4 regions of the Nocardia sp. NPDC051756 genome follow, and region 1 is predicted to be linked to each of the others. Evidence: riboswitches for the same ligand, from Rfam matches in the RefSeq annotation. Region 1 holds a riboswitch; each other region holds the start of a gene.

Region 1 (7,232 bases):
GGTGCGTGTTGACCCACTGGTTGGCGCGGACGAACGCGGCGGCCAGCGCGCGGGTCGCGGCCGCCTTGGCCGGATCCTGCGTCACCGCGCGCCGCGCATACAGGTAGCCGAGGCCGCCGTAGATGCCTTCGGTCTGCGAGTCCGGGATCAGCGAGGCGCCCGGAGTGCGCAGCAGCCGGGTGACATTCGGCTCGATCAGCGGGGCGACGTCGACCTGCGCGGTGCGCACGGCGTCGAGGAACTCGGCCAGCTGCAACCGGATCAGTTGCACGTCACTCGGCTTCAGCCCGGCCTTGTCCAGCGCGCGCAGCACCGCCGCCTGCTGGGCGGTGCCCTCGGCGTAGGCGATCTTCTTGCCCTTCAGATCCGCCAGCGTGCTCACCGATTTACCCGGCGCGACAGCGAGTTTCAGTGCGGCCGGGCTGGTCTGATAGGCCGCGACGATCGGCACGTCCTGCCCGGCGATCAGCGCGTGGATCGGCGGAACGTCGCCCACCCACGCGACGTCGGCGGCTTCGGCGCGGAAGGCCTCCAGAATGGCCGGGCCGCCGACGAAATTGGCGAACTCGGCCTTGAACGGCAGCTTGTCCAGCTCGCCGGAGATCCGCAGCACCTGCTGTAGGCGCTCGGACTGGTCGGCGAGGACCAATGTAGTTCCAGCTGGAACTTCAACGGGCAGTGGCGTGTCCGCGGCGACGGGACCGACCGGCTTGTCGTTGCTGGTGCAGCCGGTGAGTCCGAGGGTCGCAACGGTTGCCACGGCGAGCAATGCGGCGGTGGTGCGGCCTTGGCGGCCGAACAGGAACGTGCGTGGTCGGTACATAGACGGATTCAAACAAGACAAAACCGGCCCGAACACCGTTTGTCTCAGCCTGGTTCGAACTGCTCACCGCGGCGCCCCGATGCGTATCAGCGCGGCGCGGCCGCGACGGCCGTCTCCCGCACCTGCGCCTGATAGCGCTGGATGAACGGCAGGATCTGCTGATCGATGAACGTGTTGTACTCATTCGGTCGCTGCATCGGGTTGGCGTGCCCGGTGTTTCGCGCGAGCACCACCGACAGCGTGCCATCCACGCCGCCGGATTCCTCGATCAGCACCCGATGCGAGTACTCGACATCGACCACCCGGTCCCGGTCCGCATCCCGCGGCCGGATGAAAACGATTGCGGGGCGCGGCTTTCCGTCCGCAGGCGCGGCCAGCGCGTGCAGATCGTTCGTCGCGCCGCCGGCCACGATCGCGGTGAATTGCGCCTCGATCAGGCCGTTGCTGGCCGCGTTGCGGGAGAAGATCTTCTCCCGCAATACCTCGCGCAGCACCTCGCCGAGCTCGGCGAAGCGGATGCCGGGCGGTATGCCACCGCCGCCGTCGGACAGGAAACGATCCCGGCGCGCATAGGTTTCCACCGCGAGCCGCAGCAGCCTGCTCTCGCGCGCACCGGGCAGCCAGCGCATCCAGCGCACCATGTCCTCGCCCGCGCCGCGGCTCTCCGGGCGGACCGCGTTCAGGTCGACCGGCGTGCAGTCCAGGATCACGCCGACCAGGCGGCGGTCGCTGTCGAGGTGGATGTGTTTCGCGACCTCCAGCGCGATCACCCCGCCCATGCTGTGCCCGACCAGCACGACGTTCTTCAGCCCGGACAGCTCGGCGGCGCGCACGATCAGGTCGGCGATCACCTTGGTGTCGATACCTTCGTTGTCGTACCGGATCGCCCAGACCACGCCCATCCCGCGCAGCGAGGGCAGCGCGGCGGCGGTCGAGCTGGCGTCCAGTCCGCCGAGGCCGACCATGTCCACCACCACGGTGTCCCAGTTCTTGGGATCGGCCGGGGCGGCGACGGGCAGGATCGCGGGATCGGTGCGCGCCAGGCGCGCCTGCTCCGGCTCGACATCGAAGGTCAGGTACTGGGCGAAAACGACGAGTACGGCAGCGAGCAATACGACCACCCGCAGCACTGCCGACCTGGTCCGGCGCAACGTCTTCCACTCGTGCCACAGGCTGGTGTCCCGTAGCCGGGCTTTGCGTCGCGCGTCGTCCCAGTCCGTGACAGTGGACGGGTGCCGGTCATCGAACGGCGACATCTATCCCACCGTACGTAAGGGTGTGGATGGTCGCCATTCCACGCGCAACCCTGACGGCGGGGTTAACCCGACCGACCGGTAGAGTTCCTCCGTCATCCCTGGCGGGTGCGAGAATCCGGTGCAATCCCGGAACGGTCGCGCCACTGTGATCGCCCTCACCGGCGAGAGTCAGACCTCCCCTGCCAGGACAACTCTGGAGAGGCCGCGACTTGCCTGTGGAGCACTACCGATGAGCGAGCGCAGCGAGCGAATCATGTGCCAGCGCGCCTCGGCGCATGCCGGAACCGAGCGCCAGCGAGGTGGAGGCATGAGCCGTGTGCGCACGGCCGTCGTCTTCCCCTTGCTCGGGGTATTGCTGATCTGCGCGATGGTTCTCGCGACCGGGTTCGGGGCGGAGACGCTGCCGGTTTCTTCGGTGCTGGAGGTGCTGCGGCATCGGGTCAGCGGCCAAGCGCCTACCGATTTCGGGCTCGACACCATCGTTTGGCAGTTGCGGGTGCCGCGGACGGTCCTGGCGGCGATCGTCGGGGCGGGGTTGGCGTTGGCCGGGGCGGCGATGCAGACGTTGGTGCGGAATCCGCTCGCTGATCCTTATCTGCTCGGGGTGTCGTCCGGGGCCGGTGTGGGTGCGGCTGCGGTCATCACCTCGGGGTTGTTCGCCGGTGCCGGGGTGTGGGCGTTGTCCGGCGGGGCGTTGGCCGGGGCGTTCGTCGCGGCAGGGTTGGTGTTCCTGATCGCGGTCGCACAGGGTGGATTGACGCCATTGAGGTTGGTGCTCACCGGGACGGTGCTCGGATCCGCGTTCTCCGCGTTGAGCAGCTATCTCATCTTCCGCCGTCCCGATCCGGCCGCGGCACAGTCGGTGCTGTTCTGGTTGCTCGGCAGTCTCGCGGGGGCGGACTGGACGCGAATCGCGTTGCCGCTCAGCGTGGTCGTGGTGGCCGGGATCGCGCTGCTCATGGCGAGTGGGTGGCTCGATGCGCTGACCGTCGGCGCGGATACCGCTGCGTCCCTCGGGGTTCCGGTCAAGGAACTGCGCATCGGACTGTTCCTGCTGCTTGCGGTGTTGGTCGGGGTGCTGGTCGCGGTGTCCGGCGGCATCGGGTTCGTCGGCCTGGTCGTCCCGCACGCCGCCCGCCTGCTGGTCGGGCCGCGCCACCGCGCGCTGTTGCCCGCCTGCGCGCTCTGCGGAGCGCTGTTCCTCGTGGTCGCCGACGCTGCTACTCGAATTCTGGTCCGTCCCACGGAAATCCCCGTCGGTGTGCTGACCGGACTGATCGGCGCGCCCGCCTTCTTGATTCTGATGGGTCGTCGGCGCTACCGGTTCGGTGAATCATGAACCGTCGAGCAGAGAGCAATGGCCACCTCGCCACGGATGGCGATGCCGTCGAGACGCGAAGTGACGCTGGAACATTAGAGGTAAACGGACTCGCCTGCGCTGCCGGTCGGCGGACCGTGGTCACCGATGTGACCCTCGCGATCCAGGCCGGCGAAACGATCGGCATCGTCGGACCGAACGGCACCGGGAAAACCACACTGCTGCACACGCTTGCCGGAGTGCGGCGACCCGTGCGCGGCGAAGTGCTCGCGGACGGCCAAGTCCTGCACCAGATGTCGGCACGCCGCCGAGCGCGCACCGTCGCCATGGTGGCGCAAGACGAACGCCCACCCGCCGACCTACGCGCGGGCGAGGTCGTCGCACTCGGCCGCACGCCATACCTACCCCCATGGGGCGCCGGCTCCCCGCACGAACAACAGGTCGTCCGAGAAGCCTTGGCCACCGTCGATCTGACCGGCTTCGCCGACCGCCCGGTCCACCGCCTCTCCGGCGGCGAACGCCAACGCGTCCTCCTCGCCCGCGCCCTCGTCCAGAACACCCCGATCCTGCTGCTGGACGAGCCCACCAACCACCTGGACATCACCCATCGCCTCGAACTGCTCGCCCTGGCCCGCACGCTGAACCGCACCGTCGTCATGGCACTGCACGACCTGGCCTTGGCCGACCGCTACTGCGACCGAATCCTGGTGCTGCACAACGGCACCGCCCACCCCCTCACCCCACCCGCCACCGCACTCGCCCCCGAGGTAGTCGACGAAGTCTTCGGCGTCCGCGCCCTCCGCGTCCCACATCCGGAAACCGGAGCCCCGCATCTTTTGATCACTCCCCGCGAGCCGGCGCCATGACGGCCGGGCTGCTACCTGAACTGCTGATTACCTCGAAAGGCGAATGAATGAAGCACACTGTGCGAGTACTGGTGGCGATTGCGCTAGCCGCGGCCGTGGCTGGGTGTAGTGCGGAGAAGGCGAACGCTGGGGATCTCACTGTTCGAAATTGTGATGTGGACGTGCGGTTTCCGACGCCGGCCAAGCGATTGTTCGTCAATGACGGGAACATGATCTCGATGGCGCTGGCGCTCGGGGCGCAGGATCAGGTTGTCGCGGTTTCCAGTGTGCAGCGGGATGCGGATACGTTGCGCAGGCATTATGGGCCCGTGGTCGATCAGTTGAAATCTGTTGCGCCGGAATATCCTTCGCGGGAGACCGTGTTGGCGCAGGGGCCGGATGTGATGGTCGCGGGATGGAACTATGGGTATGACGAGGCGAAGAATCTGACTCCGGATTCGTTGAGCAAGGCGGGGATCGCGGCCTACACGCTCACCGAGAGCTGCCGTCAGCACAATGGGGAACGCCCGCGCGGGATTGTCGAACCGTGGACCGCGCTGCGCGACGACCTGACCAACCTCGGCGCCATCACCGGCCGGGCCGACCGCGCCACCGAGGTCACCGCCGACCTGGATCGGCGGCTCGCGGCACTGTCCGGTGCACCGCAGGCCGAGCGCAAGCCGACCATCTTCCTGTTCGACAGCGCCACCGACTCGCTGATGTCCAGCGGCAGTTTCGGTGCGCCGCAGGCGATCCTGGATGCCGCGGGCGGGCGTAACGCGCTCAGCGACGTCCCCGACACCTGGACCCGGGTCTCCTGGGAGCGCCTCGCCGCCGCCGACCCCGACGCCATCATGTTCGTCGACTACCCGCCGCAAACCTTCGCCCAGAAGGTCGACGCGCTGCGCGCCAAGCCGGGCATCAACCAACTCCGCGCCGTCACCGAGGGCCGCTTCCTCAACCTCCCCTACGCGATGTGGACCAGCGGCCCGCTCAACATCGACGCCAGCGAGCAGATACGCAAGCAACTCGAACGCTGGAACCTGGTCCCCACCTCCACAATCCAGCCTCGCGCCGACGACACCATCCGCTGACCGGCCCGCCGCGCGGGCTCATGCCGGTGAGTTCGCGCGAGGGCAGGGAGCGCGACGCCGTTGACTCGTCGCACTCTGTCTGGCAGCACTCAGGTGAATGGTGACCAGGTCGGGGTGAACCAGGTGGGTGCGGCGGCGGTGAAGCGGTCGCGGTCCCAGGTTCCGGTACCGGCGGGGATGGAGCCGACGAGGTCGACTCCGGTGACGCGCGGCAGATCGACGCGGTTGCATTCGGCGGCGAGGTCGGGTTCGGCCGGCCAGGAGCCGATTACCAGGCCGGCGCACCGTACGCGGGCCGATTGCAGTGCGCGGGTGGTCAGTTCGGTGTGGTTCAGGGTGCCGAGGCCGGCGGCGGTCACCAAAAGTACGGGGGCGTCGAGTTTTTGGGCGAGGTCGAGCAGCGTGAAGTCGCCGAGTCGGACCAGTAATCCACCCGCGCCTTCCACCAGTGTGAGATCCGCGTCGGCGAGTTCGGCTATTCCCGACAGGGTTTCGTCCAAGGTCAGCTCGGGCAGTCCCGCGCGCCGGGCGGCGGTGTCGGGCGCCAGCGGTTCGGGGAAGCGCGCGAGTTCGACCGTGCGAGTGACACCGGTGAGGCGCTCGATCTCGGCGAGGTCGCCGGGTTCGGTCAGGGAGACACCGGTTTGACCCGGTTTGCACACCGCCACCGATCTGCCTTCGGCCATGGCCAACGCGGCGACGGCCGCCGTGACCACGGTCTTACCGACCTCCGTGGAAGTTCCGGTCACCAACAGAACGCTCATACCGCCACCTCCTGCAACCCACGACCTCCTGCAATCGCCACGTCATCAATACTCACATGCACCGGACCCCTGCTCGCGGGGCAGGTCGGCGCGGTCATGCGCGCACCACGTCCAGTCCGCGCGCCGCTGCCAGCACCTGGCCGAGAACCGTTGCGATGGTGTCGAGTTCGGCCGGAGTCAAGTTGGCGCGCGCAGTGAGTCGCAGCCGCGAAGTTCCCTCGGGCACCGACGGCGGGCGGAAACAACCGACATCGAGTCCGTGCACCCGGCATGCTTGCGCCGCGTCGTAGGCGATCTGCGCCTTCCCGAGCACCACCGACACCACCGCCGAATCCGGCACGGGCACGGCCGCGATCCGCGCGATGTCGGCAGCACGTTCCAGCACCCGGCCGGCGAGTTCCGGTTCGCGACGCAGCACGCGCAGCGCCGCCCGCGCGGCACCGACAGCCGCGGGCGCGAGTCCGGTATCGAAGATGAAGGTCCGCGCGGAATCGATAAGATGCGCCCGCACCCGCTCACTGCCCAGTACCGCCCCACCTTGCGCGGCAAGAGATTTGGACAACGTCGCGGTGATCACCAGGTCAGGCTCCCCGGCCAGGCCCAGCTCGTGCACCAGCCCACGCCCACCATCGCCCCGCACGCCGATCCCATGCGCCTCGTCCACGATCAACACCGCACCCCGCGCCCGGACAACCCGGTGTAACTCGACGAGCGGCGCGAGATCACCATCGGCGCTGAACACCGAATCGGTGAGCACCAACGCCCGCTCCTCGGTCCGCTCGGCAAGCAGCCGGTCGACCGCGTCGACATCACCGTGCGCGGCAACCTCCACGCGCGCCCGAGAAAGCCTGCACGCGTCCACAAGTGACGCATGACTGCCCGCATCGGACACCACCAACGCCCCGCGCCCGGCCAACGCCGTGACCACACCGAGGTTCGCGGCATAGCCGGACGCGAACACGAGACCCGCTTCGGCGCCGACGAATTCGGCCAGCTCGGTCTCCAACTGCGCATGCTCGGCGGTGGTTCCGGTGACGAGCCGGGACCCGGTCGATCCGGTGCCCCACCGCCGCACCGCCTCGATCGCACCGTCGATCACCTCGGGATGCCGGACCAGCCCGAGATAGTCGTT
Region 2 (7,232 bases), on a different contig from region 1:
GCCGACGCCGGCGAACCTACATCGGCGTACTCGGCTTCATCACCGGCCACGCAGGTTTCCTGACCGACCACCCCAGCGAGCTGGGTCAGCAGGTCATCAAGCAACACGCCTACCGATGCGACCGCTGCGGCTCGATGATGTTCTTCGCCGACGGCTTCCTCGACCATCCCCTACCCGGACGGCCGGCTACCGACGATGCGCCCAACAGCTGACTGAACTCGACGGCCTGTACACCGGACCCCCGGCTCAGCCCGAGATCAGTTGGGGGTACATGGTTTCGATCGATGCCGCGAGGTTGAGCTTGACCTGCGCGCTGATGTCGTCGGCGAGGATCTCGAGTTCGCCCGCGTCTACACCGTCGAGCGCGATGCGCACGATGTCGGCCGGGTCGTTCTTCGGTACGTCGAGGCGGGCGGTCATCGGAGTGTCGGTGTAGCCGAGATGCAGTCCGACGACCTGCGTTCCGTGCGGCGCGAGTTCGAGGCGCAGCGAGTTGGTGGCCGACCAGAGCGCGGCCTTCGAGGCGCTGTACGCGTTGCCGATGCCGATCCAGCTGAGCACGGACAGCACGTTCACCAGCACTCCGCCCCCGTTGCGGCGCAGCGCCGGCGCAAATGTCGTGGCGACGTCCAGGGCACCGAAGAAGTTGGTGTCGAACAGTCCACGAACATCGCTGATCGCAGCCGCGGACAGCGCACCCGGAGAGCTGGCACCCGCATTGTTGATGACGACCGTGACGTCGGAAGCGATCTCGGCGGCGGCCGCAACCGAGGCGTGATCGGTGACGTCGAGAACCAATGACACGACACGAGAATCGTTCCACTCCAGCGGTTTCCGCGCGCTGGCGTAAACCTTGCGCGCCCCGCGCGCCAGCACCTGAGCGACGAATTCTTGCCCGAGTCCACCGTTGGCACCGGTGACGAGAACGACGGAACCGTCGAAGTTGTGCGTCATGACCACGCTTCCCTTTGCAGCTGATTTCGACCAGGCGATCTGACTTGCACTTTGCAAGCCACCCCCGAAACGCTAACATTGCTACTTGTCACTTGCAAGTAGCAAGCCATCATCGAGGAGGCGCGAGATGCCGCACAAAGACATGTCGTCCGGCCCCTGCCCGATCGGACGCGCCGCCGACGTCCTCGGCGACCGGTGGTCCCTGCTGATCATGCGCAACGCGGTCCTCGGCCAGACCCGCTTCGACCAGTTCCGCGGCAACCTCGGGATCGCCGACAACATCCTGTCCGCCCGCCTCGGCCGCCTCATCGACGCCGGATTGCTGGCGAAAGCGCCCTACCTCGACGGCAACCGCACCCGCCAGCACTACGTCATCACCCCGGCCGGCGTCGCCCTGCGCCCCGTCTTCGAGGCCCTGTCGGCGTGGGCGTGCGAGTACGTCAATCCCGAGCAGCCGGCGACCATGGCCCAGACCGTGCACACGACATGCGGCCAGATCAGCCAGGATCGACAGTTTTGCGACACCTGCGAGACCGACATCGAAGACGGCGAGATCGCCTGGTTGATGCCCTGGCTCTCCCCATCGCCCCTCCCGCTGGCAACTGCCTCAGCGGAATAAGGCAACTACTTCTGGAGCCCTCCGCGGGCGGCTTCGACGCAGCCACTCGGCCCGAGCGAAGTTCAGGAAAGGCCACCGATCGCCGGCGCCTGCACAATCGTCAACCGCGAGCGCTTACGCAACGTGAACCCGAGCGTCTCGTACAGACTGATCGCCGTCAGGTTGTGCGCGACGGCGTGCAGAAACGGGGTCTCGCCCCGCGCCCGGATGCCCGCGCCGACGGCCCGGATCAGCCGCGAAGCGATACCGCGCCCGCGGAATTCGACGTCGGTGCAGACCGCGCTGATCTCCGTCCAGCCCGGCGGGTGCATGCGCTCGCCCGCCATCGCCACCAACCTGCCGTCCACCCGCAACCCTAGATAGGTCCCCATCTCGATGGTCCGCAGCGCGAACGGACCCGGCTCGGTCCGCGCGATCAATTCCAGCATCTCGGGCACATCGGCGACGGTGAGCACCTCGAATTCCGGATCGGTGGCGACCCGCAGCCCGGTCCCGTCCATCTGCACCGAGCCGACTTCTTGCAGCACCGTCCAGCCGTCCGGCAGCACATGTCCCGTGCCGCGCAGTCCGGTGCTGCCGCCCGGCCCGAGGACGGTGGCCAGATCGATCCAGTCCTGGTCGTCCAGCACCGGCGGATGGCCGACGAATCTGGCCACCTCCGGGTCGTAGCGCCCGATCCGCCCCACCCAGCCGGCGAACCGGTGATGCTCACCCCGCAGCGACGACCGCACCGGATCGTCCAGCGGATGCAACGGGGTAATGACGTCGACAGTCGACTCAGCGGTCACCGCACACTCCTCCACAACAACGTTCAACCAGAGAACGTTAGCGAGGCGCACAACCGCCAGACACCGTTGCACTCACCAAGATTCAGACGCGCACTCAGACCCCCGGATACGTACGACGCACGCTGGTCCCCTGACTGAGGTCGGCGCCGTACACATGCAACGTGATGGCCACCATGTCCCCGGTGTTGTGCACCTGATGAATGTCCTCGGGCGGCGCGACCCCGCTGACCGAGCCGGTCGGCCGCTGCTTCTGCCCGATCTGGATCAGCCGATCACCATCGACCGCGAAGATGTTCTCCGTCTCGGCGCCTTGCAGAACAAGGAACGAACACCACACCAGATGATCGTGGATCTCGGTGATCTGACCGGGCCGCCACACCACCGCGGATATCGAGAAGGCGGACTCGGTGTGCAGCGTGTGCCGGGTGTATCCGTCGGCGGATCCTGCGCGTTCCGCCGCGGTGAGTAGTTCGGCGGTCGGGCGCAGCGCGGTGAGGACCTCCGCCACCCGCTCGGCGGTGCGGTGTGGATCGGATTCAGCCTTGGTGCACAAGCGAATTCGCTCGATCAGATCTGCGAGGCCCGGTCTGGTCAGCTGGGCGTCGGTCACGATGGTCATGGCTCTCTCCCTTCCAGGGTGCCTCCCATCGTCACTCGCGCCTCACATGACGTCTAATGCCAAAATCCCCACGCACACATAAGTACTCTTGATATGTGCTGAACCTGACCCAGCTCACGGTGTTAGCCGCTGTCGCACAACACGGTTCGGTCACCGAAGCCGCGAAACAGCTGCATTACACCCAGCCCGCAGTGAGCCACCACCTGGCGCGCCTGGAAGCCGCCACCGGCGCGAAGCTGATCCAGCGGGTCGGCCGCGGCATCCGGCTCACCCCGGAAGGCGAACTGCTGGCCGTCCGCGCCGCGGAGATCGTCGGCCGGGTCGACGCCGCCGCAACCGAACTCGCCGCGCAGGTCGGACTACGGGCAGGCCGAGTGCGCATGGCCGGATTCCAGTCCATCCTCAGCACCATCGTGCCCAAGGCGGCGGCCGCGCTGGCCCGCGCCCACCCCGGCATCGAACTCGGCCTCGTCGACGAACATCCGGTCGAAGCACTGCGCCTGCTGCGCGCGGGCCGCATCGACGTCGCGTTGATCTTCCGTTACGCCGACACCCCGCGCGAGGACGACGGCCTCCGGCTGATCCATCTCCTCGACGACCCGATCTACCTGGTCAGCGACGAGCCGGGCCAGACCATCGCCGACCACCGCGACTCGACCTGGATCGGCGGCTGCGCTCGCTGCCAGGACGAACTGGTCACCGTGTGCCTGCGGGCGGGCTTCACCCCGCGCATCTCGTTGATCAGCGACGACATGGTGGTCACGCAGGCGCTGGTCGCCGCGCGCATGGGCGTGGCCACCCTGCCTGGCCTCGCCCTGCGCGCCCACCGCATGCCCGGCATCCACACCACCGAACTCCCGGAGGACCCCCGCCAGATCTTCGCGGTCACCTACGGCGATCCCCCCGATCCACCGGCCACCACCGCGTTGATCCGCGCGATCCAGGCCTGTCTCTGATGCTCAGGGTTTGCGCAGAATCCCGCCGTATTCGTAGACCTTGCTGCGGTGTTCGGTGGCGCCGACGTAGCGCAGCAACGGCTCCGGCACCGGCTCCAATGGCGGCTGGTCCGGATCGGGCCGCCACTCGACCAGATTGACCAGACCGGGTTCGACCGGTTCCAAACCATCGAACAGCGCATCGACCTCCGTAGGCGTCCGGCTCTGCCATGGAATCCCGGAACCGTCGATCTTCGCCGCGAAGGCGGAGCCGACTTCGGCGTCATCGCTGACGACCTGGGAGAAGGCGAGATAGCTACCCGGCGCGGCGACGGTATCGATGATGTGCCGCAACACATGTCGCGCGCCCTGACCGACTTTGTCGGTGTCTTTGAGGTGATGGCCGACCGACAGGTACAGCACCGCGATCGGCTCGCTGAAGTCGAGCAGGCGCTCCACGTCGGGATCGGCGAGGATCGTTTCGGGCTTGCGCATGTCGGCGGTGACGACAGTGGTCCGTGCGCGCGATTCGGCCAGCAATGCGCGGCCGTGCGCCAGCACAATGGGGTCGACGTCGACATAGGCGACGCGCGCGTCCGGGTTGAACCGCTGAGCTACCTGATGGACGTTGTTGTCGGTCGGCAACCCGCAGCCCATGTCGAGAAACTGGCTGATGCCCGCTTCCTCCACCAGGTAACGGACTGCGCGATAAAGGAATTGGCGGTTCTGTCGCGCGATGTCGACGCATTCCGGAAACCGGCCGAGCATATAGAGCAGGATATTCTGGTCGGCGGGGTAGATATCCTTCCCGCCCAGCATCCAGCCGTACGCGCGCGCCGAACTGGGCCGGTCGAAGGACATCCCCGGTTTACTCCGCCTATCACCAGAGCCCATTGTGACGTCCTCTCACCCAGCGATATGCGGTCGAACTTCGGCCTCGGTGTGGTCGGCCGCCGCATGCGCTGTTCACGAATATAGCTCTACTCAGGTGATTTGGACGCAGAGTGCGAACTTCCGGCCCGGCGCGTGGCGGGCCGTATCGTCACGTACTGCTAGGTTCTTTTCCGCAGGGAACACCGGTGCGAATCCGGGGCTGTCCCGCAACTGTGACCGAGTAGCGAACCTTCATCTCATGGCCACGACCTTCCTGGGTTGGAAGGCCGAAGGCGAGCGTTGATCCGGGAGCCAGGATACCTGCGCCCTTTTCAGGATCGAGTTTCACGAGGATGAGAATGCGCGTGCACACCCGCCGCCGGCCCAGCGCCGTGCGGCTACCCGACCATGCTCCCGGGCGACCTCGCCGTTCCCGGCTCGGCGTTGTGCTGGCGGGACTGCTCGCAGTCGCCATGGTCTTCACCGCTTGCGCGTCGAGCGACGACGGAGCGGCCTCGGCCCGCGCCTTGCGGGCGTCCGGCGACGGCACCTTGACGATCTACAACTCCTACAAGATCGCCGGGCTCGACCCGATCGGCACCGGCACGAACTGGCTGTTCGACTGGGGCGTCGCGGAGAATCTGCTCCAGATCACCGAGAACGGTGAGGTCGCACCGTGGCTGGCCGAATCGGTCACCCGCGACGGAGACACCCGCTGGATCGCGACATTGCGCAAAGGCGTCACCTTCCAGAACGGCAAGCCGGTCGACGCCGCCGCCGTGGCCGCGGCGCTGACCAGGCAGATCGCCCGGTCCGCGGCGGCCAGGGTGTATCTCGACCCGGCGACGAAGGTGACCGCCGACGGCGAACGGGTCGTGCTCACCACGCCGACCCCGAACGCGATGGTTCCCGCCGCGCTCGCGGCGCGGGACAACTCGTTGCAGATCTACGACGTCGCCGCGATGGACGCGGCCGGCGGCGACTCGGCGAAGATCGTCGGCGCGGGCGCGTACTCCGGCCCGTACGCGATCACCGCCTGGACGCCGGACAACCTCGTGCTCGCGCCGTACCAGAATCATTGGGAGGGAACGCCGCCGTTGAAGGGCGTCACCGTGCGCGTCGTGCCGGACGAGCAGGCCCGGCTGGCGGGTGTGCGCAGCGGCGAGGCCGATATGGCGTTCTACCCGTCCACCTCGGCCAAGCTGGTCTTGCAGGGTGAGCGGGACATGCACGTGCTGTCCTCGGCATCGGCGTTGCAGTCGCTGCTGGTCGAAATGAACCTCAAGGCGGGCATCTTCACCGATACCGCGGTACGCAAGGCGTTCACCGCGGCGATCGATTACCAGGGCATCGCCGCCGATGTCGGCAACGGTCAGTTCGCCGCGGCAGCCGGCCTGTACCCGCCCTCGATGTCGTTCGCGGTGGACAGTCAGGTGCACGACCTGGACCAGGCGAAGCGACTGCTCGACGCGGCAGGCTGGGCGCCGGGCGATGACGGCGTCCGGGCCAAGGACGGCCGGAAACTGGTGGTGCGGTTCGTGACCCAGGCCCAGGGCCCGGAGACCAACGACGTCGCGATCGCGATGAAGGACCAGGTCGCGCGCGCCGGTTTCGACCTGCGCATCGACAACGCCGAGGACTCCGCCGCGGTGAAGAAGGATCCGAACGCGTGGGAATCGTCGGTGGCGCTGAGTGGTTCGCTGTCCGGCACCGCCGATCCGATCCAGCCGTACCTGGTGCGCTGGACCACCGGCGGTTCGTCGAACGCGCAGGGCGTGGCGAACCCGGAGATCGACGCGATCGGCGCCCAGCTGCGCGGCGAGTTCGACACCGCGCGCCGCGACGCCCTGCTCGAGCGGGCGCAGCAGATCCTGGTGCGGGATCAGGCCTATGTGGTGGCGGGGACGTTCAAGTACTTCACCGTCGTCACCGGCCCGAAGTGGGCCGATTATCGGGTATCGAGCGTGCGCAGGCACCTCACCAGCCAGACCGGCCGATAACCCGGGCCGATGCGAATTCTCGTCCTGGCCCGTCGCCGGGTCGTCGAGGCGCTGCTCACGCTGCTCGGCGCCAGCGTGCTGATCTGGGCCTTGATGCCGCTGGCGCCGGGTGATCCGGCGCGGATGATCCTTGTCGCACAAGGGGTTCCGGAGCCACCGCCCGAACAGATCCGCGCGCTCGAGCAGACCCTGCACCTGGACCGACCGGTGCTCGCGCAATACGCGCACTGGTTCTGGGGTGTGCTGCGCGGTGATTTCGGATTGTCGTTCGCATCGGGGCGGCCGGTGTCGGGCGAGTTCGCCGACCGGCTACCGGCGACGCTGACCTTGGCATCGGCCGCGCTGGCGCTCGCGCTGGCGTTCTCGGTCGCGCTCGGGGTGATCGCGGCGCAGTATCCGCGGCGCTGGCCCGATCACGGGACCCGTTGGCTGGCCTTGATATTC
Region 3 (7,232 bases), on a different contig from region 1:
AAGCTGACCGTGCGCGGCAAGGTCTCCGGCATCGACGCCGACGCGTTCGCCGCCGCGGCCGAGGCCGCCAAGGCCGGCTGCCCGGTCAGCAAGGCCCTGGCCGGCGTCGACCACATCCTGCTGGACGCGGCCCTCGCGTAGTTGCTTGGTTCCCCGCACATCCGCTCGGGTGTGCGGGGAGCCATGTGCTTGCGCGAAATGCTCAGGCCCGGCGGAAGAATCGGCGGGCGGCCGGGTGATACATCGCGGGGACGGCGATCAGCACCGCCACCACGTGGATGGTGCGGAACAGGCCGATCACCACGGACTCGACGGTGAGGTGGGCGAACAGGTCGCCGAACTTGTCCGCGGACAGCAGCGCCGCCAGCGGTTCGACGATCAGCGACAGCAGGCCGATCACGCCGATGCCGAAGGTCAGCAGGAGCCGAGCCCAGCGGGCGCCGTGCGTCATCCGGATCGCGACGACGAGTACGACCAGGTAGATCCCCAGTCGCACAGCGAGTCCGGTGACCAGCCCGGCCACGTCGACCTCGTCGCGTTCCAGCAGCAGCGCGGCCTGCTCGATGGCCTCGGCGACGCCGGCGAGCAGCGCGACGACCAGGCCGACGAAGGCGACGAGGACGGCGCGCGGTGGTTGCGTGGGAGCGCCCGTACGCAGCGGTGCGGGCCAAAGAGAAAGGGCAGTGCCGGTCATGACACCGACACTGCCCTTCGTCTCCTGGATGCGGATCAGCCCGCGGTAGCGATCGACTCTCGTACCGGAGTATCACTGCGCGTGGCGAATTCGCTGAGCGCGGCGAAGCCGAGGGCCAGGCAGGCCCACAGCGTCGCGGTCTCACCGAGCGAGGCCGCCCGGAACTGCCACAGCAACGCGGCCGGGAAGTCCGCCTTCACCTCGTTGACGCCGGGCAGCAGGACGTAGCCGACGATGGTGACCAGAACGAACGCGGCCACCCCGCCGATCAGCCGCAGGGTGCTCAGCTGACCGCGCAGCACCTTGTAGACGTACACGCCGATGCCGACGGCCGCCAGGCCGAGCAGCACCGCCGCCAGCCAGAGCAGGGTGCGCTGATTGATCGTCTCCGGATCACCGACCGCGGGTGGATTGGCCGGGTACTTGAAGAACGGCACCGCCACGATCGCGGCCCAGCCACCCAGCCCGAGGGCCAGCGCCAGCTTCGGCCCGGACAGCGTGCTGTAGCGGCGGGCGAAGTTCGCGACCGCGGCGAAGATCGCGCCGAGCGCGAGACCGGCCAGGCCGAGGGCGAGGAACTGTCCCGCCTGCTGCCCGGTGCGGCTCACCAATGGTTCTTCCTCGTCGCCGTGCGAATGTCCGCCGCTCGCCTCCGCTTCCGCGCCGGGCGCATGCGCCGCGGCGGCGGAATTGGCTTCCTCGATGGCGATGGCGGCATTGATCTTCGGTTCCCCGACGAAGAAGCCGACCGACGCGGCCAGCAGACCCGCGATGAGACCGGCCAGCAGACCCCGCAGCAGCAGAGTCTTCAGCGAACCGGTCAGAGGGACAGCAGGGGATGGATTCAATGGCACGGAAGCCCCAGCAGGTGGCGTCCGTCATGCATCAACTCGTGCAGGTACATCCCGCTGCGCGAGATGACGCCCTGATCGAAGCCGACCAGGTACAGCGTGAGCAGTGCGAGTAGAACGACACCGACTGTGACGAGCACAGTGGCCAGAGTTTCGTTTGCCCGGCTCGGCGAATGCGCGATAGCCATGTGTCCTCCTAGGGATGCGCGAGGTCGGACCTTCGTCCCTCCACAGCGCTTTCAGCGTCCCGTCGAATGAGTGCGAAGATGCCGGTGTCTGGCTTTCCGGCACCCAGGGACTCGGTGCATGGAACACAGTGGCGCGACCGCTCCGGAATGTCACCGGATTACCGCATCACCCTCGCGTTATGTCATTCGAACTGTGACACCCGGAGGCACCCGACGTCAACACGACCAGCACGGTCGCGCCCCGGCGTCGGGCGAGTCGCCGGGCAGGTCGGCCCGCCCGGCGATGGTCGAAAGGTCAGCCCGCGGGCTTGGCGGTCACGTCCAGCACGACCTCGAATTCCAGCAGCGACGCACCGGTGGACACCGGCTTCTGCCGCTCGCCCGCGTGCGCCTCGCGCGCCGGGCCGTCCCGCCACGCGGTGAACGACTCTTCCGAATCCCACTGGGTGACAACGAAGTACCGGTTGTCCCCGGCGACCGGCCGGAGCAGCTGGAAACCGAGGAAACCCGGCGAGCCCTCCACCGCGTGCGCCCGGTGGGCGAACCGCTTCTCCAGCTCGGGGCCCGCGCCCTCGGGAACCTCGATCGCGTTGATCTTCACAACAGCCATGCGCTCGACAATACGACCCGCGAGCGACTGCCCGGTATGGGCCGTATCGGGGGTTGTGCGCAGCTGTCGGCCCGGCCCGGCAGAATCAGCGGGGTGTTGCATGACGAAGGCGGAGCGGGCGTACCGATCCTGCTGTTGCACGGACTGATGGGCAGCGCCCGGACCTGGCACGACCAGCTGGACTGGCTGCGCGACTACGGCCACGTCTACACCTTCGACGCGGCCGGGCACGGCAGGCCGGCCCCGGACGAGCTGACCACCGAGGCGTTCGTCGCCGATCTGGCCGCCGCGACCGCGGGCATCACCGAACCGATGGTGGTGATCGGGCATTCGATGGGCGCACTGCACGGCTGGGTGTTCGCCGCGGCGCACCCCGATCGGGTGCGGGCGCTGGTGATCGAGGACATCGCCCCGGATTTCACCGGCCGGACGGCGACGGACTGGGCGGCGATGATCGAGGCGTGGCCGCAGCCGTTTCCGGACGCGAACGCGGTGCTGAAGTTCTTCGGGCCGGTCGCCGGGCGGTACTTCCTGAACTCGTTCGCGCACGGGCCGGACGGATACCGGCTGCACGGGTCGGTCGCGACGTTCCGCGACATCTCCGAGGAGTGGGGGAGTCGCGACTTCTGGCCGCAGTGGCACGCCATCCGGGTGCCCGCGCTGCTGCTCGAGGGCGAGCACACGATCACCCCGCCCGGCCAGATGCGGCAGATGGCCGAGACCCATCCCGATGCCGAGCACGTACTCGTCACGGGCGCAGCGCATCTCGTGCACGACGACCAACCGGACCAATACCGCGCCGCCGTCGAGCACTTCCTCCGTCGTGTCCTCGCCGAGCCGCACGCCTCTTGATTTCAGAAAGCGTGCGGTGTGGTCAGGGCGCGTTGCCGCCCTCGCCGGCCAGGGCGAAGAGGCCGTCCACGGTCTGCTCGATCAGGCCGTCGACCAGTAGCGAGTCCAGCGCGCGGGCTCGCTGGCCGGGGTCGCGGGGCCAGGCGAGGTCGAGACGCACTTGCTCGACCGGGCCCGTCGCGCCACGGAGCACGTCGAGCAGCCTGCCGCGCGCTTGCCGGTCGGTGCCCTCGTACTTCTGTGTGCGACGGACGATTTCGGAGACCGGGCGGCCCGCGGCGACCCATGCGCAGCTCGGCAGCGGGCAGCGCGAGCAGTCCGGCGTGCGCGCCGTGCACACCGTCGCGCCCAGTTCCATCAGCGCGGCCGAGAACACCGCCGCGCGGTCGATCTGTTGCGGCAGCAGCGCTTCGGTCTCCGGCAGATCCCGGGACGACGGATTCCCGGCCTCCGCCCGCCCGTGCACGGCCCGGGCGACCACCCGCCGAACATTGGTGTCCACCACCGGAACTCGTTGCCCGTAGGCGAAGCACGCGACCGCCCGCGCCGTGTACGCCCCGATTCCCGGCAGGCCGAGCAGCACGTCCACGTCGGCAGGCACCTCGTCGCCGTGTTCCGCGGCCAGCACCCGCGCGCATTCGTGCAGCCGCAGCGCCCGCCGCGGATAACCGAGCTTGCCCCACGCGCGCAGCACCTCGGCCTGTGAGGAGGCGGCCATCGCCGAGGGCACCGGCCAGCGCGCCACCCACTCCCGCCAGATCGGCTCGACCCGGACCACCGGGGTCTGCTGCAACATGATCTCGCTCATCAGGATCTGCCACGCGGTGACCTCGCGGCGACGCCACGGCAGGTCGCGCGCGGTCTCCGCGTACCAGTCGAGCAACACGTCGGCATCGATGCTGTTCGGTGCTTTCCTCACGGTTCCTGTCCTACTGCCGCCAGCTGGTATTTGCCGACCCGTAACCAAACGAACTCGCTGGTAACCCAAGCCTTGTGCACAATGGTCGGTATGCCTGATTCAAATCCGGTCAGTGCCTGGAAGTCTTTGCGCGAAGGCAACGACCGTTTCGTCTCCGGTGCGCTGCAGCATCCTAGCCAGGGCGCCTCCGACCGAGCCAAGCTCGTCAGCGGCCAGCATCCGTCCGCCATCCTCTTCGGCTGCGGTGACTCCCGGGTCGCCGCCGAGTTGATCTTCGACCAAGGCCTCGGCGACATGTTCGTGGTGCGCACCGCGGGCCACGTCGTGGACAGCTCGGTACTCGGCTCGATCGAGTACGGCGTGCAGGTGCTGAACGTGCCGCTGATCGTGGTGCTCGGGCACGACAGCTGCGGCGCGGTGAAGGCCACCATCGACGCGCTCGACGGCGGCGAGGTACCGGGAGGCTTCATCCGCAGCGTGGTCGAGCGGGTCACGCCGTCCATTCTGATCGGCCGCCGCGAGGGCCTGTCCACCGTCGACGAGATGGAGGCCAGGCACGTGGTCGAGACGAGCAGGCTGCTCATGCAGCGATCGATGATCATCTCGCAGCGCGTCGCCACCGGCGAATGCGCAATCGCCTGTGTCACATACAAGCTCGCCGAGGGACAGGTGAAGTTGCAGCGTGTCGTCGGCAACATCGGCGAGCTCGCCTGAGTTGTCCTAGTCGGTGTCAGCCCAGCGTGCGGGCCGGAATTGGATCGCCACGATCGCGTAATCCGGACCGACACGCCGGGCGTATGAGTCGTCGCGCCCGGTCGTGCCCTTACCGTTGAGGCGTGCTGGAACCGAATGGACCGCTGCCACCGGAGATCTATTGGCGTCGACGCGCATTGGCGATCGGCGCCCTGGTCGTCGCGCTGGCGTTGGTCATCTGGCTCGTGCTGACGGTGGCGCGCGGTGGCGACAAGCCCGATGACTCGAAGCCGGTCGCGGCCGGCTCGTCGTCCACGACGCCGAGCAAGCCCGCCGACGCCTCGACGACAAAGGCAGCGGGCCCGGCCGAATCCAGCGCCGCGGCCACGCCGAGCGTCGCCTCGACCGCCTCGAACGAACCCGCGGCGGGACCGGGGCAGTGTGCGGATCAGTCGCTGGCGATCAAGATCAGCGTGGACCAGCCGACCTACAAGGTCGGTGAGCAGCCGAACTTCCGCTTCGTCATCACCAACATCTCCAGCTCGGTCTGCCAGCGGGACATGAACCTGGCGCAGATCCAGGCGTCGGTGCTGTCGCTGGACGGGCAGCGCCGGTTCTGGACCAGTTCGGACTGCTCGCCGGTCGACGAGTCGAACCAGCGGAACCTGAAACCCGGTGAGCAGGCGCTGTTCACGGTGCGCTGGTCGGGCACCACCTCGCAGCAGGGCTGCGTCGGCGAGCGGGTGCCGGTGCCCGCGGGCGCCTATCAGGTGATCGCGCAGTTCGGTTCGCTGCACAGCTCGCCGGAGCCGTTCAACCTGACGCCTGCCTGAGCCGTTCCGGATTCGGTGGGGCCGGTCAGAAATCGGGTGCCACTTCCTTGTCCTCCTTCGGCGCGCGTCGTTTGCGCGTGCCGGTGATGCGGATGGCCGAGCGCACGTCGGCCACCTCGTGGATCTTCATGCCGCCGCGTTTGAGCGGGGTGTAGCCGGGCGGCACCAGCGCGGTGGTGAAGCCGAGCCGTTCGGCCTCGGCCAGCCTGCGTTCCAGCCCGGTCACCTTGCGCACCTCGCCGGCCAGGCCGACCTCGCCGAGGATCACCCAGCCCGCCGGAATCGCCACCTCGGAATTGGCGCTGGCGATGGCGAGCGTGATGGCCAGGTCGGCCGCGGGCTCCAGCAGCCGCATGCCGCCGACCGTCGCCGCGTAGACGTCGGACTTGCCGAGGAACACCTTGCCGCGGCTCTGTAGTACGGCCAGCACCATCGCGACCCGGTTGTAGTCCAGGCCGCTGACCGCGCGGCGCGGGTTCGGGATTTCGGTCTCCACGGTCAGCCCCTGCACCTCGGCCACCAGCGGCCGCTTGCCGTCCATCGCGACGGTGACCGCGGTGCCGGACACCGAATCGGTGCGGTGATGCAGGAACAGCCCGGACGGGTCGTCGACGCAGGCGATGCCGTCCTCGTGCAGCTCGAAGCAGCCGACCTCGTCCGCGCTGCCGAAACGGTTCTTCAGGCCGCGCACCATGCGCAGCGACGAGTTCTTGTCGCCCTCGAATTGCAGCACCACGTCGACGAGGTGTTCCAGGGTGCGCGGGCCGGCGACATTGCCGTCCTTGGTCACGTGCCCGACCAGCAGCACCGCGATGCCGCTCGCCTTGGCCAGCGAGGTCAGCGCGGAGGTCACCGCGCGCACCTGGGTGACGCCGCCGATCACGCCGTCCACCTCGGGCGCCAGCATGGTCTGCACCGAGTCGACCACCAGCAGCGTCGGCTGCACCTGCTCGACATGCCCGAGCAGGATCGAGAGATCGGATTCCGCGGCGAGATAGACCCGTTCGTGCACCGCGCCGGTCCGGTCGGCGCGCAGCCGCACCTGCCCGGCCGATTCCTCCGCGGTGACGTAGAGCGCCTTCGCGTCGTTCTGCCTGGCCCAGCGGTGCGCGACCTCGAGCAGCAGGGTCGACTTGCCGACGCCCGGCTCGCCGGAGAGCAGCACCACCGAACCGGGCACCACGCCGCCGCCGAGCACCCGGTCGAGCTCGCTGACCCCGGTCGGCTTGGCCCTGGTGATCTGCGAGTCGATGGTGGAGATCGGGGCGGCGGCGGTGCTCGGCAGCATCGCGCGCCGGGCCGGTGCGCCCGCACCCGTCGCCGCGACGGCTACCTCGTCGACCGTGCCCCACGCGCCGCAGTCCGGGCACTTACCCACCCACTTGGCGACCTCGTGCGTGCAGGCGGAGCACCGGAAGATCGACTTGGTCTTGGCCACACGCGCACCTTACGTACCGCGTCCGACAAAACCCGCCCGTTCCGGCCCGCTGACGGCCCGGTGGCCGGATAAACGAACGGCTGCCACACCGAACAGGTGTGGCAGCCGTCTCCGTAAGGGGGCTAGACGCTCAGTGTCCGCCCTTGTGCTCGGC
Region 4 (7,232 bases), on a different contig from region 1:
TCGATGTCGCAGCCCAGCCCGATCGCGAAGTTCTTTGTCGCGGTGCCGAACCCGTGCGGCGCGGTCATCGCGGTGCGCGCGATCCACAGGTAGCGCCGCCCGTCCGGCATCTCCGCGATCTGCGGCAGGATCCGGCCGGGATGCGCGAACGCCTCGTGCACCACCCACAGCGGACAGCTGCCGCCGACCCGGGAGAAGTGAAAGGCGGTGGCGGACTGCCGCTTCGAGATGTTGCCCGCGCGATCGGTGCGGACGAAGAAGAACGGCACCCCGCGCTGCCCCTGCCGTTGCAGGGTGCTCAGCCGGTGGCAGATGGTTTCGAAGCCGACCTCGAAGCGCAGCGCGAGCAGGTCGATGTCGTAGTGCAGTTCCTCGGCCGAGCGCAGGAACCGCCCGTACGGCAGGACCAGCGCGCCGGCGAAGTAGTTGGCCAGCCCGACCCGGGCCAGCGTGCGGGATTCGCCGGTGAGCGAGGGGCTTTCGGCGAGCACCCCGTCCAGCTCGGTCCCGTACAGCAGGAACGCCAGGGTGGTGGCGATCTGAAAGGCGCGCTGCCCCGGGCGAAGTCGCCGGGCCAGGGTCAGGGTGCGGCTGTCCGGATCGTATTGGCGTTTCGGGATGGACGGATCGGCGCCGTCGCCGCGGACCAGCACGGTGACCCCGGCGCGTTCCTCGGCGACCCGGGCGAGCTGGCGGTCCAGCGAGCCGATGGTCAGCCCGGACTGCTCGAACAGCTGCTCGGCGGCGATATCCAGCTGCGGGATGTGATTGTGATGGTCGTAGAAGAAGTCGCGCACGTCCTCGTACGGCATGGGCAGGCCGGGCGCGCCGGTCGGTGCGGACACCCGGGCGGAGAGCAGGTCGAGCTGGTCGGTGGCGGCGCGCAGCCGGCGATGCATCGCGACGACGATCCGGGCCACGTCGGGTTGCCTGGTCGCCAGTTCCTCCACCTCGGTCAGTGGCGCGGTGTGCCCGCCCGCGGCGTCGATCAGCACCTCGTGCAGGTCGGACACGAGGCGGGCGTCGGAGTCCGCGGCGAAGAACTGGACGTCGAGGTCGAAGGTGGAGTTCAGTTTCAGCAGCACCGGGATGGTGAGCGGCCGCTGATCGCGTTCCAGCTGGTTGAGATAGCTGGGTGACAGATCAAGCGACTTGGCCAGCGCCGCCTGGGTGAGTCTGCGTTCCTCGCGCAACCGCCGAAGGCGCGCGCCCGCATACATCTTCCGCACGGAAAGATCGTAGCTCCGGCCCTTCGCAATCATCGCAATATGCGTACTTATTTTGCCTGGAAATATGCTGCAGCAAGGTATTTTGCGGGATCTCCCAGCTGCGTAGCGTGCGAAGAGGGTTACCGTCCAGTTCGGGCGGGCGTGTCGAAGAAACGCATCCTGCGCAGCCGCTACTCGTCGTCCAGGATCACTGCCTGTGCCGCGATCACGTTGGTGCCGTTGAAGGTAACCGAAGGGGAGCCGTGCAGTCGATAGCCCTGCTCGAGCAGTCCGCTGATCCGCTCGCAGAACGAAGCATCGTCGACGCCGGTGATCAAGCGATAACGCAGAGGGTGGTCGTTCATGCCGCCAGCCTAGAACGCGGGTGCGACAGTTCCTGAAGCCCAAAGGGTTCCGAACCGAGCAATTGCTTGGTTGAATCGGGAGGGCGTTGCGCACAACGCGGTTCGCCCGCCCGGCAGCAGAAAGTGAGCCCGCCCATGCCGACTCCTGACGAACTCGTCCGCGATATGTGCCGCAGTTGGTCCGATCCGGATCCCGACCGCATCGCCGCCTTCTTCGCCGAAGACGCTGTGTATCACAACATTCCGATGGAACCGGTGGTCGGCCGCACCGCCATCCGCGACTTCCTCACCGGCTTCCTGACTACCTTCGAGGGCGTCGACTTCGATATCCATCACCAGATCGCCTCCGGCAACGTGGTGATGAACGAACGCACCGACACGTTGCGCACCGCGGGCAAGGCCATTCCGCTCCCGGTCACCGGCGTCTTCGAGGTGGCCGACGGCGCCATCGTCGCCTGGCGCGACTACTTCGACATGGCGGCCATCAACCGCGCCTTCAACCTGGCGGAGTGACCGGCCACCCCCGGGAAATCCGTGGCAACTGGTCGGAACCGAATCGCGGCGGCACGCGTCGAAGGTGGATAGGGGCGATTCATGGAGTGGTTTCACCAGGTGCGAGGAGGGGTTGGCATGGATCGGTGCCCGGGGTGTCACACGGCGTGGCGACGAGGGATGAGTGTCAGGTCGCGGCAGCAGCCGGTCAAGCGGGGCGCGGAGCCGTGCGAGCGGTACACGTCACGGCGGCAGCAGGTGCCCCGATCCGAACCCGAGCCGGGCTGACGGCGAGGGCGCTTGGGGTAGTGCGGGTTTCGTGACCCGGCGGGAGGTGCCCGCCGAGTGCACACGATCCGCGGCTCGGCACCTCCGCCAGGGCGAGGAGGAGGTGCCGAGCGTCAGCGAACGGCCGAGACGATCAGCGCACGGCGGTCGCGGCGGCGACCATGTTGCGCAGTGACGCCTCCACCTCGGCTTGCCCGCGGGTCTTCAGACCGCAGTCCGGGTTGACCCACAGCCGTTCGGCGGGAACGGCTTTCAGCGCCGCGCGCAGCGAGGTGGTGATCTCCTCCACGCTGGGCACCCGCGGCGAGTGGATGTCGTAGACACCCGGCCCGACGCCGAGGTCGAAGCCCGCCGCGTTGAGGTCGTCGAGCACCTCCATCCGCGAACGGGCCGCCTCGATCGAGGTCACGTCGGCGTCCAGCCCGGCGATCGCGTCGATCACCTCGCCGAACTCCGAGTAGCACAGGTGGGTGTGCACCTGGGTGGCATCCGAGACGCCGGAGGTGGCGACCCGGAACGACTGCACCGACCAGTCGAGGTAGGCCTGCTGATCGGCCTTGCGCAGCGGAAGCAGCTCGCGCAGCGCCGGCTCGTCGACCTGGATGATCCGGATGCCCGCGGCCTGCAGGTCCACCGTCTCGTCCCGGATGGCCAGCGCGACCTGCCGCGCCGAGTCGCCGAGCGGCTGATCGTCGCGGACGAACGACCAGGCCAGGATGGTGACCGGCCCGGTGAGCATGCCCTTGACCGGCTTGTCGGTCAGCGACTGGGCGTAGCTGCTCCAGTCGACGGTCATCGGCGTCGGCCGCTTGACGTCGCCGAACAGGATCGGCGGCCGCACGCAGCGCGAACCGTAGGACTGCACCCAGCCCAGCTCGGTGGCGGCGAAGCCGTCGAGCTGTTCGGCGAAGTACTGCACCATGTCGTTGCGCTCGGGCTCGCCGTGCACCAGCACGTCCAGGCCCAGCTTCTCTTGCAGCGCAATCACATCGGCGACCTCGGCGCGCATCCGGCGGACGTACTCCGCCTCGTCGATCTCGCCCTTGGTGAACGCGGCCCTGGCCAGCCGGATGGCCGAGGTCTGCGGGTAGGAGCCGATGGTGGTGGTCGGCAGCGTCGGCAGCTGGAGCCGTTCCTGCTGCAACACCCGGCGCTCGTCGGCGGGGGCGCGCCGGATCGCGTCCGGGCCGAGCGCCGCCAGCTTGTCCCGCACCTGCGCGTCGTTCAGTCGCGGGTCGCTGTGCCGGGTCGCCAATGCCGCACGGGTGTCGGCCAATTCGGCGCCGATCGCCTCGGTGCCCGCGGCCAGCGCGGTGGCCAGCAGCCGGACCTCGGCCACCTTCTCGGTGCCGAACGCCAGCCACGAGCGCAGCCGCTCGTCCAGCTTGGTCTCCGCGGCCAGCGTGTACGGCACGTGCAGCAGCGAGCAAGAGGTCGAAACCGCCACCGACGCAGCCGAACCCAGCAGCGTGCCCAGGGTGGACAGCACGGCGTCGAGGTCGGCGCGCCAGACGTTGCGCCCGTCGACCACGCCCGCCACCAGCAGCTTGCTCGCCAGCGCTGGCACCCCGGCCACATCGGAAACGGTGGTGCCGGAGGTGAAGTCGAGCGCGATGCCCTCGATGTCGGTGCCCGCCAACGCGGTCAGCGCGGCATCGGTGTGGCCGAAGTAGGTCGCCACCACGATCGCCGGCCGCTCGGACGCCGCGGACAGCTCCGTGTAAGTGCTTCGCACCAGGGCGAGTTCGTCGTCGGTGAGGTCGGTGACCAGCACCGGCTCATCGATCTGCACCCAGCCGACGCCGGCCTCGGCCAGCTGCCCGAGCAGGTCGCGGTAGAGCGGAACCAGCTCGGCGAGCCGGTCCAGCGGCGCGCCGCCGGTGGCCTTGGCCAGCTCGAGGAAGGTGATCGGGCCGACCACCACCGGGCGAGCGGGCGCGCCGAGCGCCAGCGCCTCGCGCACCTCGTCGAGCAGTTTCTCCGGGTTCAGCGCGAACACGGTGTCCTGGTCGATTTCCGGGACCAGGTAGTGGTAGTTGGTGTCGAACCACTTGGTCATCTCCAGCGGTTCGACCGTCTCGTTGCCGCGCGCGGCGGCGAAATACCGGTCCAGCGGATCGGCGATCCCGGCCACCCGCGGCGGCAGCGCGCCGAGCAGCAGGGCGGTGTCGAGCACCTGGTCGTAGTACGAGAAGGTGCCGACCGGGATCGAATCCAGGCCTGCGGCAAGTAATTCGGTGATCTGGGCGTGGCGCAGGTCGCGCGCGACAGTATGGAGCTGCTCGGCGTCGATCTTGCCTGCCCAGTAGGCCTCGGTGGCCCGCTTGAGCTCACGCCGCGGTCCGACCCTAGGTAGCCCGAGAACCGTTGCGGTGAACGGTGTCTGATTTACAACAGTCACGTTGTCTCTCCAGTGCTGGTGTCGTGGGCCGTCGCCATACGGGCCACGCGGCTACCGGAGACAGGTCAGGAGATTCCGACAACAGAGCCCCGACGCATCACGTACTGGTAGAACCGCGCGCCCAGATCCACGAGGCGGTGGCCGTCGGATACGGCGTACCCGACACGGCTGGCAGGTCTTCGGACTCACAGGCACCGGCCTCTCGGCCGACCTACTGGCCGTCGCTTCCCGGGCCTTGCACCCAGTGCGTGTGACGGCGGTCGTTCCTGCTTACCGCTGCGGGACAGTCCCGGATTCCCACCGGGTTCCCTCTCGCCCGACCGCCCTTTCGGGGCGGCCGAACTCGGCTCCGCGACACGACGACGGGGCTCCATCTCGTACGCGCGCGGTGAACCAGCTGCACCCACCAGCATAGGGGGCGCGACGGGTGCGTGGTGGGGCCGGGCGGAGAAGTCGGCGAAGGCCGATCGGCTCGGCGCCGCTGTTTGGTCATCTGTCCAAGTCTGTGAGGAAGCCCACGGAAGTTCGGTGTGGCCCGAATTTCCTATTTATGTCTAAGGTTGTCTTCCTCGGGGGAGGGCTCCGGCGTGGGGATCGATAGCAGGAGTGCTTGTGGTAACTGAACGGTCGGTATCGATCGTCATTCCAACGTACATCGGGACGGCCGAGGGCCGTGACCTCCTGGATGTGCAACTCGACGCCTTGACACGTCAAGATTATCGGGGTGAATTCGACGTTTTAATAGCCGACAACGGCTCACCTGTCGATGTGCAGGCTCATATTGAAAGCCACGCGGCGAGGGATCGGCTGGGACTCCGATATGTTGACGCGTCAGGTACCTCGGGTGCCGCGTTTGCACGAAATGTCGGAGCCGGGCAGGCAACCGGTGAGACGTTGCTGTTCTGTGATCACGACGACCGCGCGCACCCGAATTGGATCAGCCGCATGGTCGGATTCCTGGACGAGGGCTACGACCTCACTTGTTCTGCGATCGAGGGCGATTCGCTCAACGCGGAGCACCCGCGGCACGTCGCCAACATCCCGGCGCCTGACCAATTCCAGCCACCTGGCGTTTATGCGCCTGTGATCGTCGGGACGAGCATGGCGTGCCGTGCCGAGGTCTATCGTAAGCTCGGCGGACAAGATGTCAGCTACGCTGCAAACGAGGATCTGGAATTCGGCTGGCGCGCGCATCGTGAGGGGTACCGGCTCGGCTATCTCGCCGAGGCGCTCGTCGCCTATCGGTATCGCCAGGGCTTCCGGCCCGGCTATCGGCAAGGCCGTAGCAGAGGAATCGGTCTGGCGCGGCTGCATGCCGAATTTCCGAAGAATGGTTTACCCGAGATTCATCTGCCGGAAGTTATGTTACGGATGATTCGGCTTCCTTTTACCCGCGGATTAGTTCCGGAGGAACGCGGATTGATGATCGGCCTCGCGGTCGGTCAGTTCCGCGGCGGGCTCCGGTATCGCACGATGCACTGGATCTGAGGATGTGACGGCCCGATGAACGGATCTTCGCAACGCTGCTAGACCGCGTTGTGAAGATGCTTGCGAAGGGGCCTTCCGTGTCTGTGAGGGCGGTGGGTCCGGGTACCTTAGGCCAATGTTCACGAAAGTCTTGGTAGCCAACCGCGGCGAGATCGCCATCAGGGCCTTTCGCGCGGCCTACGAACTCGGCGTGGGGACGGTCGCCGTCTTCCCGTACGAGGACCGCAACTCGGTCCATCGGACGAAGGCCGCCGAGTCCTACCAGATCGGCGAGGAGGGGCACCCGGTCCGGGCGTACCTGTCGATCGACGCGATCATCGACGCGGCCAAGTCCGCGGGCGCCGACGCCGTCTACCCGGGATACGGCTTCCTGTCCGAGAATCCGGATCTGGCGGCTGCCTGCGCCCGCGAGGGCATCACCTTCATCGGTCCGTCCGCCGAGGTGCTCGAGCTCGCGGGCAACAAGGCGCGCGCGATCGCGGCGGCCAAGGCGGCCGGGCTGCCGGTGCTGCGCTCCAGCGCGCCGTCCGCCGACGTGGACGAGTTGCTCGCCGCGTCGCACGAGCTGGACTATCCGATCTTCGTCAAGGCGGTGGCCGGCGGTGGCGGGCGCGGCATGCGCCGGGTCGCCGACGCCGAGCACCTGCGCGAGTCCATCGAGGCCGCGTCGCGCGAGGCCGAGTCGGCGTTCGGCGATCCGACCGTCTTCCTCGAGCAGGCCGTGGTGAACCCGCGCCACATCGAGGTGCAGATCCTGGCCGATCAGCACGGCAACGTGATGCACCTGTTCGAGCGCGACTGCTCGGTGCAGCGCAGGCACCAGAAGGTGATCGAGCTCGCGCCCGCGCCGAACCTGGATCCCGAACTGCGCGAACGCATCTGCGCCGACGCCGTGGCCTTCGCCAAGGAGATCGGTTACAGCTGCGCGGGCACCGTCGAGTTCCTGCTCGACGAGCGCGGCAACCACGTCTTCATCGAGATGAACCCGCG

What was found. Region 1 has a riboswitch for cobalamin ahead of AB0M22_RS42410 (iron ABC transporter permease). Riboswitches for the same ligand answer to the same signal wherever they lie in the genome.
Region 2: another riboswitch for cobalamin. It lies ahead of AB0M22_RS34645 (ABC transporter substrate-binding protein); the one in region 1 lies ahead of AB0M22_RS42410 (iron ABC transporter permease).
Region 3: another riboswitch for cobalamin. It lies ahead of AB0M22_RS41370 (CbtB-domain containing protein); the one in region 1 lies ahead of AB0M22_RS42410 (iron ABC transporter permease).
Region 4: another riboswitch for cobalamin. It lies ahead of metE (5-methyltetrahydropteroyltriglutamate--homocysteine S-methyltransferase); the one in region 1 lies ahead of AB0M22_RS42410 (iron ABC transporter permease).

The regions. Positions count from the first base shown of each region.
Region 1 covers NZ_JBFAYV010000016.1:63,462-70,693, reverse strand. The annotation lists gene AB0M22_RS42420 (ABC transporter substrate-binding protein) at 1-823, opposite strand, end outside; gene AB0M22_RS42415 (alpha/beta hydrolase) at 910-2,079, opposite strand; cobalamin riboswitch at 2,144-2,276, shown strand; gene AB0M22_RS42410 (iron ABC transporter permease) at 2,387-3,418, shown strand; gene AB0M22_RS42405 (ABC transporter ATP-binding protein) at 3,547-4,263, shown strand; gene AB0M22_RS42400 (ABC transporter substrate-binding protein) at 4,425-5,336, shown strand; gene bioD (dethiobiotin synthase) at 5,426-6,100, opposite strand; gene AB0M22_RS42390 (8-amino-7-oxononanoate synthase) at 6,195-7,232, opposite strand, start outside.
Region 2 covers NZ_JBFAYV010000008.1:428,541-435,772, forward strand. The annotation lists gene AB0M22_RS34610 (hypothetical protein) at 1-212, shown strand, start outside; gene AB0M22_RS34615 (SDR family oxidoreductase) at 247-954, opposite strand; gene AB0M22_RS34620 (helix-turn-helix domain-containing protein) at 1,082-1,573, shown strand; gene AB0M22_RS34625 (GNAT family N-acetyltransferase) at 1,636-2,361, opposite strand; gene AB0M22_RS34630 (cysteine dioxygenase family protein) at 2,456-2,980, opposite strand; gene AB0M22_RS34635 (LysR family transcriptional regulator) at 3,076-3,936, shown strand; gene AB0M22_RS34640 (SAM-dependent methyltransferase) at 3,940-4,776, opposite strand; cobalamin riboswitch at 4,984-5,111, shown strand; gene AB0M22_RS34645 (ABC transporter substrate-binding protein) at 5,148-6,788, shown strand; gene AB0M22_RS34650 (ABC transporter permease) at 6,798-7,232, shown strand, end outside.
Region 3 covers NZ_JBFAYV010000015.1:12,791-20,022, forward strand. The annotation lists gene AB0M22_RS41355 (OsmC family peroxiredoxin) at 1-141, shown strand, start outside; gene AB0M22_RS41360 (hypothetical protein) at 203-694, opposite strand; gene AB0M22_RS41365 (CbtA family protein) at 730-1,548, opposite strand; gene AB0M22_RS41370 (CbtB-domain containing protein) at 1,539-1,733, opposite strand; cobalamin riboswitch at 1,795-1,950, opposite strand; gene mhuD (mycobilin-forming heme oxygenase MhuD) at 2,029-2,343, opposite strand; gene AB0M22_RS41380 (alpha/beta hydrolase) at 2,437-3,195, shown strand; gene AB0M22_RS41385 (A/G-specific adenine glycosylase) at 3,218-4,114, opposite strand; gene AB0M22_RS41390 (carbonic anhydrase) at 4,205-4,828, shown strand; gene AB0M22_RS41395 (hypothetical protein) at 4,951-5,640, shown strand; gene radA (DNA repair protein RadA) at 5,666-7,078, opposite strand; gene AB0M22_RS41405 (hypothetical protein) at 7,209-7,232, opposite strand, start outside.
Region 4 covers NZ_JBFAYV010000001.1:643,396-650,627, forward strand. The annotation lists gene AB0M22_RS03075 (short-chain fatty acyl-CoA regulator family protein) at 1-1,229, opposite strand, end outside; gene AB0M22_RS03080 (DUF1737 domain-containing protein) at 1,400-1,573, opposite strand; gene AB0M22_RS03085 (limonene-1,2-epoxide hydrolase family protein) at 1,709-2,086, shown strand; gene metE (5-methyltetrahydropteroyltriglutamate--homocysteine S-methyltransferase) at 2,487-4,754, opposite strand; cobalamin riboswitch at 4,928-5,067, opposite strand; gene AB0M22_RS03095 (glycosyltransferase family A protein) at 5,367-6,242, shown strand; gene AB0M22_RS03100 (pyruvate carboxylase) at 6,358-7,232, shown strand, end outside.